Regions from separate parts of the Streptomyces europaeiscabiei genome, predicted to be linked through region 1. Evidence: riboswitches for the same ligand, from Rfam matches in the RefSeq annotation. Region 1 holds a riboswitch; the other holds the start of a gene.

Region 1 (5,685 bases):
ACTGCGCGAGCAACCCCACCCAACCCGCACCCGCCCACGAACCGGCAACCCCCCCGAGCTCTCAGACGCAAGGGGGGCTCGAAAGGGCACAGCCCCTGGAGGATGGGACGGGTAGGGGCGGCGGGGGCGAAACCCCTCCGGTTACGCTGACCACGTGACCGCCCGCACCCCGATCGTGCTCGACAGCGACCCCGGTATAGACGACGCCGTAGCCCTGCAGTACCTGCTCGGCACCGGCCTGTGGGACCTCAAGGCCTACACCTCGGTCGGCGGCAATCTCCCCGCAGAAGCGACGTACACCAACGCCCGCGCCCTGGCCCGAGCCCTACGCATCGACGCCGACGTCCCCGTACACCGAGGCGCGGGCCGCCCCCTCTCCCGCCTCCCCTACCGCGAGGCATCCGCCTTCCACGGTCCGGCGGGCCTCGGCAACGAAACCCTCCCCGACTCGACGGCCCCCCACCTCGCGGAGTCGTCCGCCCAGGCCCTCCTGAGGCTCTCCCGGAAGCACGAAGGCGAGCTGACGGTCTGCGCGACCGGCCCGCTCACCAACGTGGCCATCGCCCTGCTGGAGGACCCGGACTTCGCCCACCGCGTCGGCAGGTTCGTGTTCATGGGCGGCGCCGCCCAGGTGCCGGGGAACTTCACCCCGGTCGCCGAGTTCAACATCTGGGCCGACCCGGACGCCGCCGAGATCGTGCTCTCCTCCGGCATCCCGTTCACCATGGTCGACCTGGATGCCTCGCACCGCTGGCTGTTCCGCCCCGCCGACCTCGCCGCACTGGAGGCCGCCGGCCCGGGCACGGCCCTCGCCGCCCGGCTGATGCGCACCTACATGGACGCCTACACCCGCCACGGCGGAGACGGCACATGTCCGCTGCACGATCCGCTGGCCGTGGGGGTCTGCGGGGACGAGGCGTTCGTCGAGGCCGCCGAGGGGGCCGTCGTCGTGGAGTGCGCGAGCGAACTCACACGCGGCCAGACCGTGTTCGTGCCGGCCGCCGCCCGGCGCGTCCACTACTCCGAGTCCCCCGCCCTGACCGCCCGCCTCCGCGCCACCGGCCGCGTCGCCCTGGGGCCGGGCACCCGTGACTTCACCGAGGACTTCGTGGCCACGCTGCCGCGGTGGCCTGCGGTGGGCTGACCCGGTCCGATCGTCCATGGACCGACGGCTCAAGTCACCCATGGACCGACGGCTCGACTCGTCCGTGGACCGACAGCTCAAGTCACCCATGGATCCGAACGGCTCGGATCGCCCAGGGACGAGCAGATCGGATCATCCGACAAGCGACGGCCCCTGTGGAAAGCCGCAGCCCCGCAACGTCGCCACTGATGCAAACTGCGACGCATGGACATCTCGATCAGGCACGTGGCCCCCGACGAGTACGCCACCCTCGGCGAGATCACCGCGCAGGCCTACCTCGGCGACGGACTGCTGGACTTCGGGGAGAGCGATGTGTACCTCGGTGAGCTGCGGGACGTGGCGAAGCGGGCCGACGAGGCCGACGTGCTCGTGGCCCTGGCGGACGGCCGGGTGCTCGGCGGTGTGACCTTCGTCCCGGCGGGCGGCCCCATGGCGGACATCGCCGCCGCGGGAGAGGCCGAGATACGGATGCTCGCGGTTGCCCCGGAAGCGCGCGGGCGGGGTGTCGGCGAGGCCCTCGTACGGGCCTGTGTGGAGCGCGCCCGGACCGTGGAGGGCTGTGCACGCGTCGTGCTGTCGACGCAGCGCACCATGCGCGCGGCCCATCGGATCTACGAACGCCTGGGCTTCACTCGCACGCCGGAGCGCGACTGGAACCCCCTCCCCGACGTCCTCGACATCTCGCTGATCACCTATGAGTTGACTCTCTGACACCCTGCGAAGCCGAATGCGACACAACATGTGGGGGTGCCACCGCGACCCGGCACTAGATGTATGCTCATGCTCGCTGTCGCCGCAGGGGAATCCGGTGCGAATCCGGAACTGTCCCGCAACGGTGTACTCGCGTGCGTACATACCTATTTGCGCACGCCTGTTCAGTCCGAACACCTGCCGACAGCGCGCCCGGCCGTCCGGTCCGGGTGCCTGACGTCCGGGCCTCGTGGAATGGGCCGGTGGACGCGACGCCCCCGCGCGTTCGTGTGCTGCCGCCTGCCCTCCGCAAGGCCCCTTGCCGAGCGAGGGAGAGCCCCCACGTGACCATCGCGCCAGCCGACCCGGTTTCAGCCGACCTGGCTTCAGCCCACCTGGCTTCAGCCACCCCGGCGACGGAGACCGACGGTCCCGGTACCGCGTTGCTGCGGACCCTGACCGAGCTGACCGTCGACCTCCCCGACGCCGATCCCGGCCGGGTCGCCGCCGCCGCGTTGCGCGGCCGGTCCGCGAGGGCCGACGACGCGGAGCTGCGCGAGCTGGCCACGGAGGCGGCCGCGGGCCTCATCTCCGAGGACCCCGCCTACTCGAAGCTGGCCGCCCGTCTGCTGGCCATCGGCATCCGCGCCGAGGCCGCCTCGCAGGGCGTCACGACGTTCACCGGGTCCATCGCCGTGGGCCACCGGGAGGGCCTCGTCGCCGACCGCACCGCGGAGTTCACGCGCGTGCACGCCGAGCGTCTGGACGCCCTGGTCGACCCGGCCGGCGACGACCGCTTCGGCTACTTCGGCCTGCGCACCCTGCACAGCCGCTACCTGCTCCGGCACCCCCTCACCCGCAAGGTCATCGAGACACCCCAGCACTTCATGCTGCGCGTGGCGAGCGGTCTGGCCGAGGACGACACCGCCCGTGCCGTGGACGAAGTCGCCGCGCTCTACGGCCTCATGAGCCGCCTCGACTATCTCCCTTCCTCCCCCACGCTCTTCAACTCCGGTACACGCCACCCCCAGATGTCGTCCTGCTACCTCCTCGACTCCCCGCTGGACGAGCTGGACTCCATCTACGACCGCTACCACCAGGTGGCCCGCCTCTCGAAGCACGCCGGCGGCATCGGCCTGTCGTACTCCCGTATCCGCTCGCGCGGTTCGCTGATCCGGGGCACCAACGGACACTCCAACGGCATCGTGCCGTTCCTGAAGACGCTGGACGCCTCGGTCGCCGCCGTGAACCAGGGCGGCCGGCGCAAGGGCGCGGCCGCGGTCTACCTGGAGACCTGGCACTCCGACATCGAGGAGTTCCTGGAGCTGCGCGACAACACCGGTGAGGACGCCCGGCGTACGCACAACCTGAACCTGGCGCACTGGATCCCGGACGAGTTCATGCGCCGGGTGAACGCCGACGAGCCGTGGTCGCTGTTCTCCCCGGCCGACGTGCCCGAGCTGGTCGACCTGTGGGGCGAGGAGTTCGAGGCCGCCTACCGCAAGGCGGAGGCGGGCGGCCTGGCGAAGAAGACCATCCCGGCCCGTGATCTGTACGGCCGCATGATGCGCACCCTCGCGCAGACCGGCAACGGCTGGATGACCTTCAAGGACGCGGCCAACCGCACGGCCAACCAGACGGCGGAGCCGGGCCATGTCGTGCACTCGTCCAACCTCTGCACGGAGATCCTGGAGGTCACGGACGACGGGGAGACGGCGGTCTGCAACCTGGGCTCGGTGAACCTGGGCGCGTTCGTCGACCGGGCGGCGGGCGACATGGACTGGCAGCGGCTGGACGAGACCGTCCGCACCGCCGTCACCTTCCTCGACCGCGTGGTCGACATCAACTTCTACCCGACCGAGCAGGCGGGCCGGTCCAACGCCAAGTGGCGCCCGGTCGGCCTCGGCGCGATGGGCCTGCAGGACGTCTTCTTCCAGCTGCGCCTGCCCTTCGACTCCCCCGAGGCCAAGGCGCTGTCCACGCGGATCGCCGAGCGCATCATGCTCGCCGCGTACGAGGCCTCCGCCGACCTCGCCGAGCGCAACGGCCCACTGCCGGCCTGGGACAAGACCCGCACGGCCCGTGGTGTGCTGCACCCGGACCACTACGGCGTCGAGTCCACCTGGCCGGAGCGCTGGGCGGCCCTGCGCGAGCGCGTCGCGACGACGGGCATGCGCAACTCCCTGCTCCTCGCCATCGCGCCGACGGCCACCATCGCCTCGATCGCAGGTGTGTACGAATGCATCGAGCCGCAGGTGTCCAACCTGTTCAAGCGCGAGACGCTTTCCGGCGAGTTCCTCCAGGTCAACTCGTATCTGGTGAAGGACCTCAAGGAGCTGGGCGTCTGGGACACCCGCACCCGTGAGGCGCTTCGCGACTCGAACGGCTCGGTGCAGGACTTCGCGTGGATCCCGGCCGACGTACGGGCCCTGTACCGCACGGCCTGGGAGATCCCGCAGCGCGGGATCATCGACATGGCCGCCGCCCGCACCCCGTATCTGGACCAGTCGCAGTCGCTGAACCTGTTCCTGGAGACGCCGACCATCGGCAAGCTCTCCTCGATGTACGCGTACGCCTGGAAGTCGGGGCTGAAGACCACGTACTACCTGCGCTCCCGCCCGGCGACCCGCATCGCCCGCGCCGCCCAGGGCCAGGCCCAGGCGCAGGCCCCGGCACAGCCCGAGAAGACCATCCCCCTCCAGCAGGCGGCCGACCCGGATGCCGTCGCCTGCTCCCTGGAAAACCCCGAGTCCTGCGAGGCCTGCCAGTAATGCCCAGCAACCAGAATCTCCTCGACCCCGGCTTCGAGCTGACTCTCCGTCCCATGCGCTACCCGGACTTCTACGAGCGCTACCGGGACGCGATCAAGAACACCTGGACCGTCGAGGAGGTCGACCTCCACTCGGACGTCGCCGACCTGGCGAAGCTGTCCGAGGGTGAGCAGCACATGATCGGCCGGCTGGTCGCATTCTTCGCGACGGGCGACTCCATCGTGGCGAACAACCTCGTGCTGACGCTGTACAAGCACATCAACTCCCCCGAGGCGCGCCTGTACCTGAGCAGGCAACTGTTCGAGGAGGCCGTGCACGTCCAGTTCTATCTGACACTGCTCGACACCTACCTCCCCGACCCGGCGGACAGGGCCGCGGCCTTCGACGCCGTCGAGAACATCCCGTCCATCCGGGAGAAGGCCGAGTTCTGCTTCAAGTGGATGGACTCGGTCGAGAAGCTGGACCGGCTGGAGACCAAGGCCGACCGCCGCCGCTTCCTGCTGAACCTGATCTGCTTCGCCGCGTGCATCGAGGGCCTGTTCTTCTACGGCGCCTTCGCATACGTCTACTGGTTCCGCAGCCGGGGCCTGTTGCACGGTCTGGCGACGGGCACCAACTGGGTGTTCCGCGACGAGACGATGCACATGTCCTTCGCCTTCGAGGTGGTGGACACCGTCCGCAAGGAGGAGCCGGAGCTCTTCGACGACCGGCTCCAGCAGCAGGTCACGGACATGCTGAAGGAAGCCGTCGAGGCCGAGCTGCAGTTCGGGCGCGACCTGTGCGGTGAAGGCCTTCCGGGCATGAACACCGAATCGATGCGGCAGTACCTGGAATGCGTCGCCGACCAGCGCCTGACGCGCCTGGGGTTCGCGCCGGTCTACGGCTCGGAGAACCCGTTCTCCTTCATGGAGCTGCAGGGCGTCCAGGAGCTGACCAACTTCTTCGAGCGGCGCCCGTCCGCGTACCAGGTCGCAGTGGAGGGCACCGTCGACCTGGACGAGGAGTTCTAGGCACTTCCAGGCCGCCGAGGTCACTTGAGTGCGACCGCGTCCCCGGCCGACGTGACCCTCGCGGCCGTCG
Region 2 (5,685 bases), 4.6 Mb from region 1:
AGGTCGGCGTCGGCCAGCTCCTCGGCCCGGTCCACGAACCGCACGACGACACCGGGTTCGGCGGCGAGCGCGTCCACGTCGGTGAAGTTGGACATCAGCGGCACCGCGCACACGGCCACCCGCAGCACGTCCTCCCCGACGGGCGGCGCGACGTTCGACTCCCGGACGGTCCCCCGCAGCGAGACCCGCAGTCCGTCCTCCTCGTCGATCCCGAGCCCGTGCCGGAACGGCAGCACGCCGTACGTCCGCCGCCCGGTGAGCCCGTGCAACATGTCGAGCCCCGGCTCCAGCAGGGAGACGTCCCCCCGGAACTTGTTGACGAGGAACCCGGCGACGAGGGCCTGGTCCTCGGGGGAGAGCAGTGCGACGGTCCCGAAGAACGACGCGAAGACCCCACCACGGTCGATGTCGCCGACGACGAGCACGGGAAGCCCGGCGTTGCGGGCGATCCCCATGTTGACGATGTCGGTCCGCCGCAGATTGATCTCGGCGGGGGAACCGGCCCCCTCACAGATCACCGCGTCGTACGTGCCCCGCAACTCGGCGAGACACTCCAACACCGTCCCGAGCAGCCGCTGTTGCCGCCCCCCGTGGTACCCGCGCGCACTCATCTCCCCCACGGGCTTGCCCAGCAGCACCACCTGGCTGCTCCGCTCTCCCCCGGGCTTCAGCAGAACGGGGTTCATGAGCGCACTGGGCTCCACGCGGCAGGCCTGCGCCTGCATGGCCTGAGCCCGCCCGATCTCGGCGCCTTCCTTCGTCACGAAGGAGTTGAGCGACATGTTCTGCGCCTTGAAGGGCGCGACCTTGACGCCCTGCCGCACGAGCCACCGACAGATCCCGGCGGTCACCACACTCTTCCCGGCATCGGACGTGGTCCCGGCGACCAGCAGTCCGCCACTCATCCCTGCCTCCTCAACCGCTGTGCCGAGCGCCCGGCGACCCGCCCCCGCAGCGCCGCCGCACCCGCACTCACCCCGAGCGCCAGCCACCCGACCCGCCGGGACAACCGAACAGCCCGCTCGATGTCGCCCACGACGACGGCCCGCCCTTCCCCATTCAGCACAGGCCGATGCTCAACCCGCCCCCCGTACGCCAACGTGCCCCCCAGTCGCACTCCGAGCGCCCCCGCGAACGAGGCCTCCACGGGCCCCGCGTTGGGACTCGGATGCTTCCCCGCGTCCGCCCGCCACGCCCGAACAGCCCCCCGGGCATCCCCACCGGCAGCCGCGGCCAGCACCGCGGTCAGCCGGGCTCCCGGCCACCCCGCCACGTCGTCCAGCCGCGCGGAGGCCCACCCGTACCGGCGATACCGCTGCGACCGGTGTCCGACCATGGCGTCCATCGTGTTGACGGCCCGAAACCCCACGAGCCCGGGCACCCCGGCGACGGCCCCCCACACGAGCGCCCCCACCACCGCGTCGGACGTGTTCTCGGCGACGGACTCCACGACGGCCCGCGCGATCCCGTCGGGGTCGAGCGCCTGAGGATCCCGCCCGCACAGATGAGGCAACCGGGCCCGCGCGCCCTCGACATCCCCCGCGTCGAGGAACTGCCCGATCGTCCGGGCCTCCCGCCCGAGCGAGGTCCCCCCGACGACGGCCCAGGTGGCGGCGGCGGTCAACCCGACGGAGGCGACCCGCGACGGCCGTACGGCGGCCGCCGCGACGGCCCCCAGCGCCACGGCGCCGCCCGCGCACACCGCGGTGTGCAGTGCGCCCCACCCGCGGTGGTCGCGCCACAGCACCCGTTCCACGGCACCGGCGGCCCGCCCGAACGCGGCGACCGGATGCCCCCGGCGCGGATCACCGAGCAGCAGATCACCGAGGAGCCCGGCGGCGGCGCCGTACGCGAAGACGCGGTCGGCACGCACCGGTTCAGCCGGTCACGGGGTCGGGCAGGGACCGGGCGCTGAGCCCCGGCGGGCAGCCGCACATGGCGCACATGGCGATATGTCCTCACTCAGGGTGTCCACGCCCTGGTTCGACGAGACCGACGGCGAGAGTTCCTGGCTCCCGGGGTGTTCTTCCCGGTGACAGTGGCGGGACCGCGCCGGACTCGCACCGGCTTCCTCTCCTGCCGTCGTACATGGCCCCGGCAGTCCACCACGCTCCCGGAAGACCCGTCAACTTGCTGTTGACCTGCGGTGCAGGGGTGTGCTGAGCCCCACACCGCCGAAATCGCGTCAGACACCCGAATCGGCTCTTTCCGCGCTCTTCCCCGACGCCCGGACTGGGAACACTTGAGGGAACGGCAGTACGAAAGCCGAGCGCCGACGAGCGGCGTCGGGACACGGCGCTCGGGTCGTCGCGGTGAGGACGCCGTGTCGGTGCGCCGGCCGGTGAGGTGGAGGTCGGTGTGGTCGGCAGGGAGTCGCCGGAGCGGATGTGGGTCAGGAGCAGCTACTCCGGTGAAGCGGACGACTGCGTGGAAGTGGCCGCCGGGCAGAGGCGGGTCACGGTTCGTGACTCGAACGGGAACGGTGACGCGCTGCTCGTCTTTCGCTACGCGGCGTGGTGTGGTTTTCTGGCGGGACTTGTGGACCCGGGAGCGGGCGGATCGTGAGGATCGGCCCGGGGGACGGAAGGTGACACATGGCAGACCGAGCGAGGGAAACAGCCTCGGCGCGCACGGGGAAGTCGGGCGTCTGGCGTGAACGGGTGACCGCGGCCGCTCCATTGGCGCTCTTCTGCTCCGTGATGGGGGTGCTGTCCGTCGGAGTGGGCGCTCTGGCCGCGCTGCTCGTGCCGAGCGGTGAGGTGCGTGCTCTCGTCTGGCTGGTGGTGACCGTGCTGGGCGCCGCCGGGGCCGGCCTGTGGTGGGGTCTGACCCCGGTCACGGAACGGCTCCGGGTCCTGAACCGGGCGCTCGGCCAGGCTCGGCCCCCAAGGCCGCATCACCGCTGACGGTGGCGCCACGAGAGCCGGTGGCGCCAGGAGAGCCGGTGGAGCGGTGCCGCAACGCGCCGCCCAGCCATGCGCCGAGAGCCGTGACGAGGGCCGCGCCCACCGCGCCGATCACGGCCGAGGCGAGTGGGGAGGCGTCACCGAGCCGTATGCCGGGACCGACCCGGGTGGCGACCGCGACGCTGAACAACAGGACACTGCCGCATGCCGTGCCGAGCAGCAGCCGCACGGACAGCGGCGGGACGGTTCCCGCCGCTCGGGCGCTCTCGACCTGACTGAGCGGCTCCGCCCGTTCGGGGTGCCGCACGGCGTACGCCCTGAGGTCGCCGTCGCCGAGCTCGGCATGCTCCTCCGGGTCGGTCCGCTCGGGCGGAACCTGCGGCGTGTCGCCCGCCGCGGAGGCGGGTGCCGTGCGCAATTCCCGCCACCACGCCCGTATTCCGAAGACCGCCATGAGGCCTCCCTCCCCGTTCGTCGCCCGGGCGTCCCGTCCCGGGTCAGTCGTTGTCCAGGCTCTCCCTGATCGCGTCGAGCGCCTCGATCATCCTCTCGCCGTGGTGAGCGATGGAGCTGATGTCCTCGAAGCACTCCTGGTAGCGCGCTGTGAGGGCCAGGTCGTCACGGTTCGACAGGCCCCCGGTGGGGCCCTCGATGTAGAGCAGGTCGTCGTCGTCCTTGAAACCGAGCAGGATGAACGGCGTGGTGGTGCCGTAGTGCGCTCCGACGGAGAACGGAAGCAGCTGGAGGCTCACACGAGGGTGTCGCGCCACGGTCTTGATGCGCTCGAGTTGCCGCCGCATGACCGCGGGACCGCCCACCACGCGTCGTACGGAGGCCTCGTCCAGGACGATGCCCACCTCGGGGCCGTGGTCGCCGTCGAGGGACCGCTCCTGCCGGGTGGTACGCAGTTCCACCTGTCGCCGCACCCGCGCCTCGGGAGTCCTGGCCGAGAGCAGAGCCGTGGCGTAGTCCTCCGTCTGCAGGAGCCCGGGCAGGACGATGGGGTTGTACATGCGGATCGTGTTGGCCGCGCCCTCGTACCCCAGGTACTGCGCGAACTGCGGTGAGACGAGGTCGCTGTACTGGGCCCACCAGGACTGGCCCTTGGAGCCTCGGGCGGCCTCCTCCAGCTCCGCGACCAGGCTCGTGTCCGTGACCCGGTACTGCTGGAGCAGTGCCCGCAGGTCCGTGACTCCGAGGCCGACCGTCCCCGCCTCGATCCTGATCAGCTTGGACAGTGACCACTCCAGGCCCTGCGCGGCGTCCCGCTGGGTCAGCCCGGCGCTCTCGCGCGCTTTGCGCAGCTCGATTCGCAGCCTGCGTCGATTCAGGCTCGGATCGATGTCCCTGGCCATGGTGCTCCCTGCCACATGTCGTCATTGACTTGTCGGGTCGCCACCTTCGCGTAGTAACTCCCTATCAGATTAGGTGAGTTCGCGAGTGGCGGCTAGCCGCCGTCAGTATGACATGTGTCTTTTCGGAGGTGGCGCACCCGCGCCGCGAACACAGAGAAAACCCCCGTAAGCGTCATGAAGCGCCTACGGGGGTTGCCTCTGGAGTTGTCGGTGTCGGCCCGAGAGGGCCATGGGATTTCCGGTCTCAGGTCATGATCAGGGAAATTCCGTACGCCACGGCCGCCGCGCACAGCGCGAAGCACACGTACGCCCCTGTGGTCGCGGCCGCCACCGAGTCGCCCCGGGTTGACGCCTCCTCCCGCTTGGAGAGGCCGACGATGCCCAGGGTGAAGAGGCCGACGAGGGCCACGGTGACCACGAGACTGACTCCGAAGACGGAGCCGAGAGCTGCCCAGTCGATGTGCATGGTGGTGATTCCTCAGGGAGTCGTGGGGCTCAGACGGCGGGCGTCGGCGTGGACGAGCCCGCCGGGGCCGTGGTCTCGGCGGCGGCCGTGGCCGCGGGGGCCGGGATGGTCGCCGTGAGGTCCTCGGTCACGGTGCCGACCGGCGGCGGAGTCACGGCGGCAATGGCCGTCGTCACCACACCGGGCGGCTCCTCGGTGTCGTTCACATTGGTGTGGTCGACCACCTCGCGGCGGGAGACCATCCAGATCGCGGCGCTGGAGGCGATGAGGAAGACCGCGACGACGGCCGTGCCCCACGCGCCGAAGGACGTCACCCACTCGGCGAGCGCGGCGACCAGCGCCGCGGCCGGCAGGGTCAGACCCCAGGCGACGAACATCCGGGTCGCGGTGGACCAACGGACCACCCCGCCCTTGCGGCCGAGGCCCGCGCCCATCACCGCACCGGAGACCGAGTGCGTGGTGGAGAGCGAGAAGCCGAGGTGAGAGGAGGCCAGGATGACCGTGGCCGCGCTGGTCTGGGCGGCGAAGCCCTGCTGCGGCTGGAGGTCGGTCAGGCCCTTGCCCATCGTGCGGATGATGCGCCAGCCGCCCAGGTAGGTGCCGAGGGCGATGGCCGCACCCGCGGAGACGATGACCCACACCGGCGGGTCGGAGTCGGGCGCGAGGGCGCCGCCGGCCACCAGGGCGAGGGTGATGATGCCCATCGTCTTCTGGGCGTCGTTCGTGCCGTGGGCCAGCGAGACCAGGCCCGCGGAGGCGATCTGACCGGCGCGGTAGCCCTTGCCGGAGGCCTTCTCGCTCGTGTGCCGACCGAGCCTGTACGTCAGCCGGGTGGCGAGCATCGCCGCGATACCGGCGACCAGCGGGGCGGCGACGGCGGGGATCAGCACCTTGGTGACGAGCACGTCGCCGTGCACCGCGCCCACACCGACCGAGGCGATGGTGGCGCCGATGAGGC

The links. Region 1 has a riboswitch for cobalamin ahead of OG858_RS30735 (ribonucleoside-diphosphate reductase subunit alpha). Riboswitches for the same ligand answer to the same signal wherever they lie in the genome.
Region 2: linked by a shared signal. The riboswitch ahead of OG858_RS10485 (cobalamin biosynthesis protein) and the one ahead of OG858_RS30735 (ribonucleoside-diphosphate reductase subunit alpha) in region 1 are both predicted to bind cobalamin.

Annotation. Positions count from the first base shown of each region.
Region 1 is NZ_CP107841.1:6,995,402-7,001,086, reverse strand. Features, by position in the region: gene OG858_RS30745 (nucleoside hydrolase) at 155-1,144, shown strand; gene OG858_RS30740 (GNAT family N-acetyltransferase) at 1,349-1,855, shown strand; cobalamin riboswitch at 1,919-2,054, shown strand; gene OG858_RS30735 (ribonucleoside-diphosphate reductase subunit alpha) at 2,179-4,605, shown strand; gene OG858_RS30730 (ribonucleotide-diphosphate reductase subunit beta) at 4,605-5,615, shown strand; partial or broken gene OG858_RS48250 (hypothetical protein) at 5,636-5,685, opposite strand, start outside.
Region 2 is NZ_CP107841.1:2,423,982-2,429,666, reverse strand. Features, by position in the region: gene OG858_RS10490 (cobyric acid synthase) at 1-905, opposite strand, end outside; gene OG858_RS10485 (cobalamin biosynthesis protein) at 902-1,873, opposite strand; cobalamin riboswitch at 1,981-2,122, opposite strand; gene OG858_RS10480 (DUF397 domain-containing protein) at 2,386-2,565, shown strand; gene OG858_RS10475 (hypothetical protein) at 2,595-2,906, shown strand; gene OG858_RS10470 (hypothetical protein) at 2,836-3,360, opposite strand; gene OG858_RS10465 (helix-turn-helix domain-containing protein) at 3,404-4,261, opposite strand; gene OG858_RS10460 (hypothetical protein) at 4,506-4,727, opposite strand; gene OG858_RS10455 (inorganic phosphate transporter) at 4,757-5,685, opposite strand, start outside.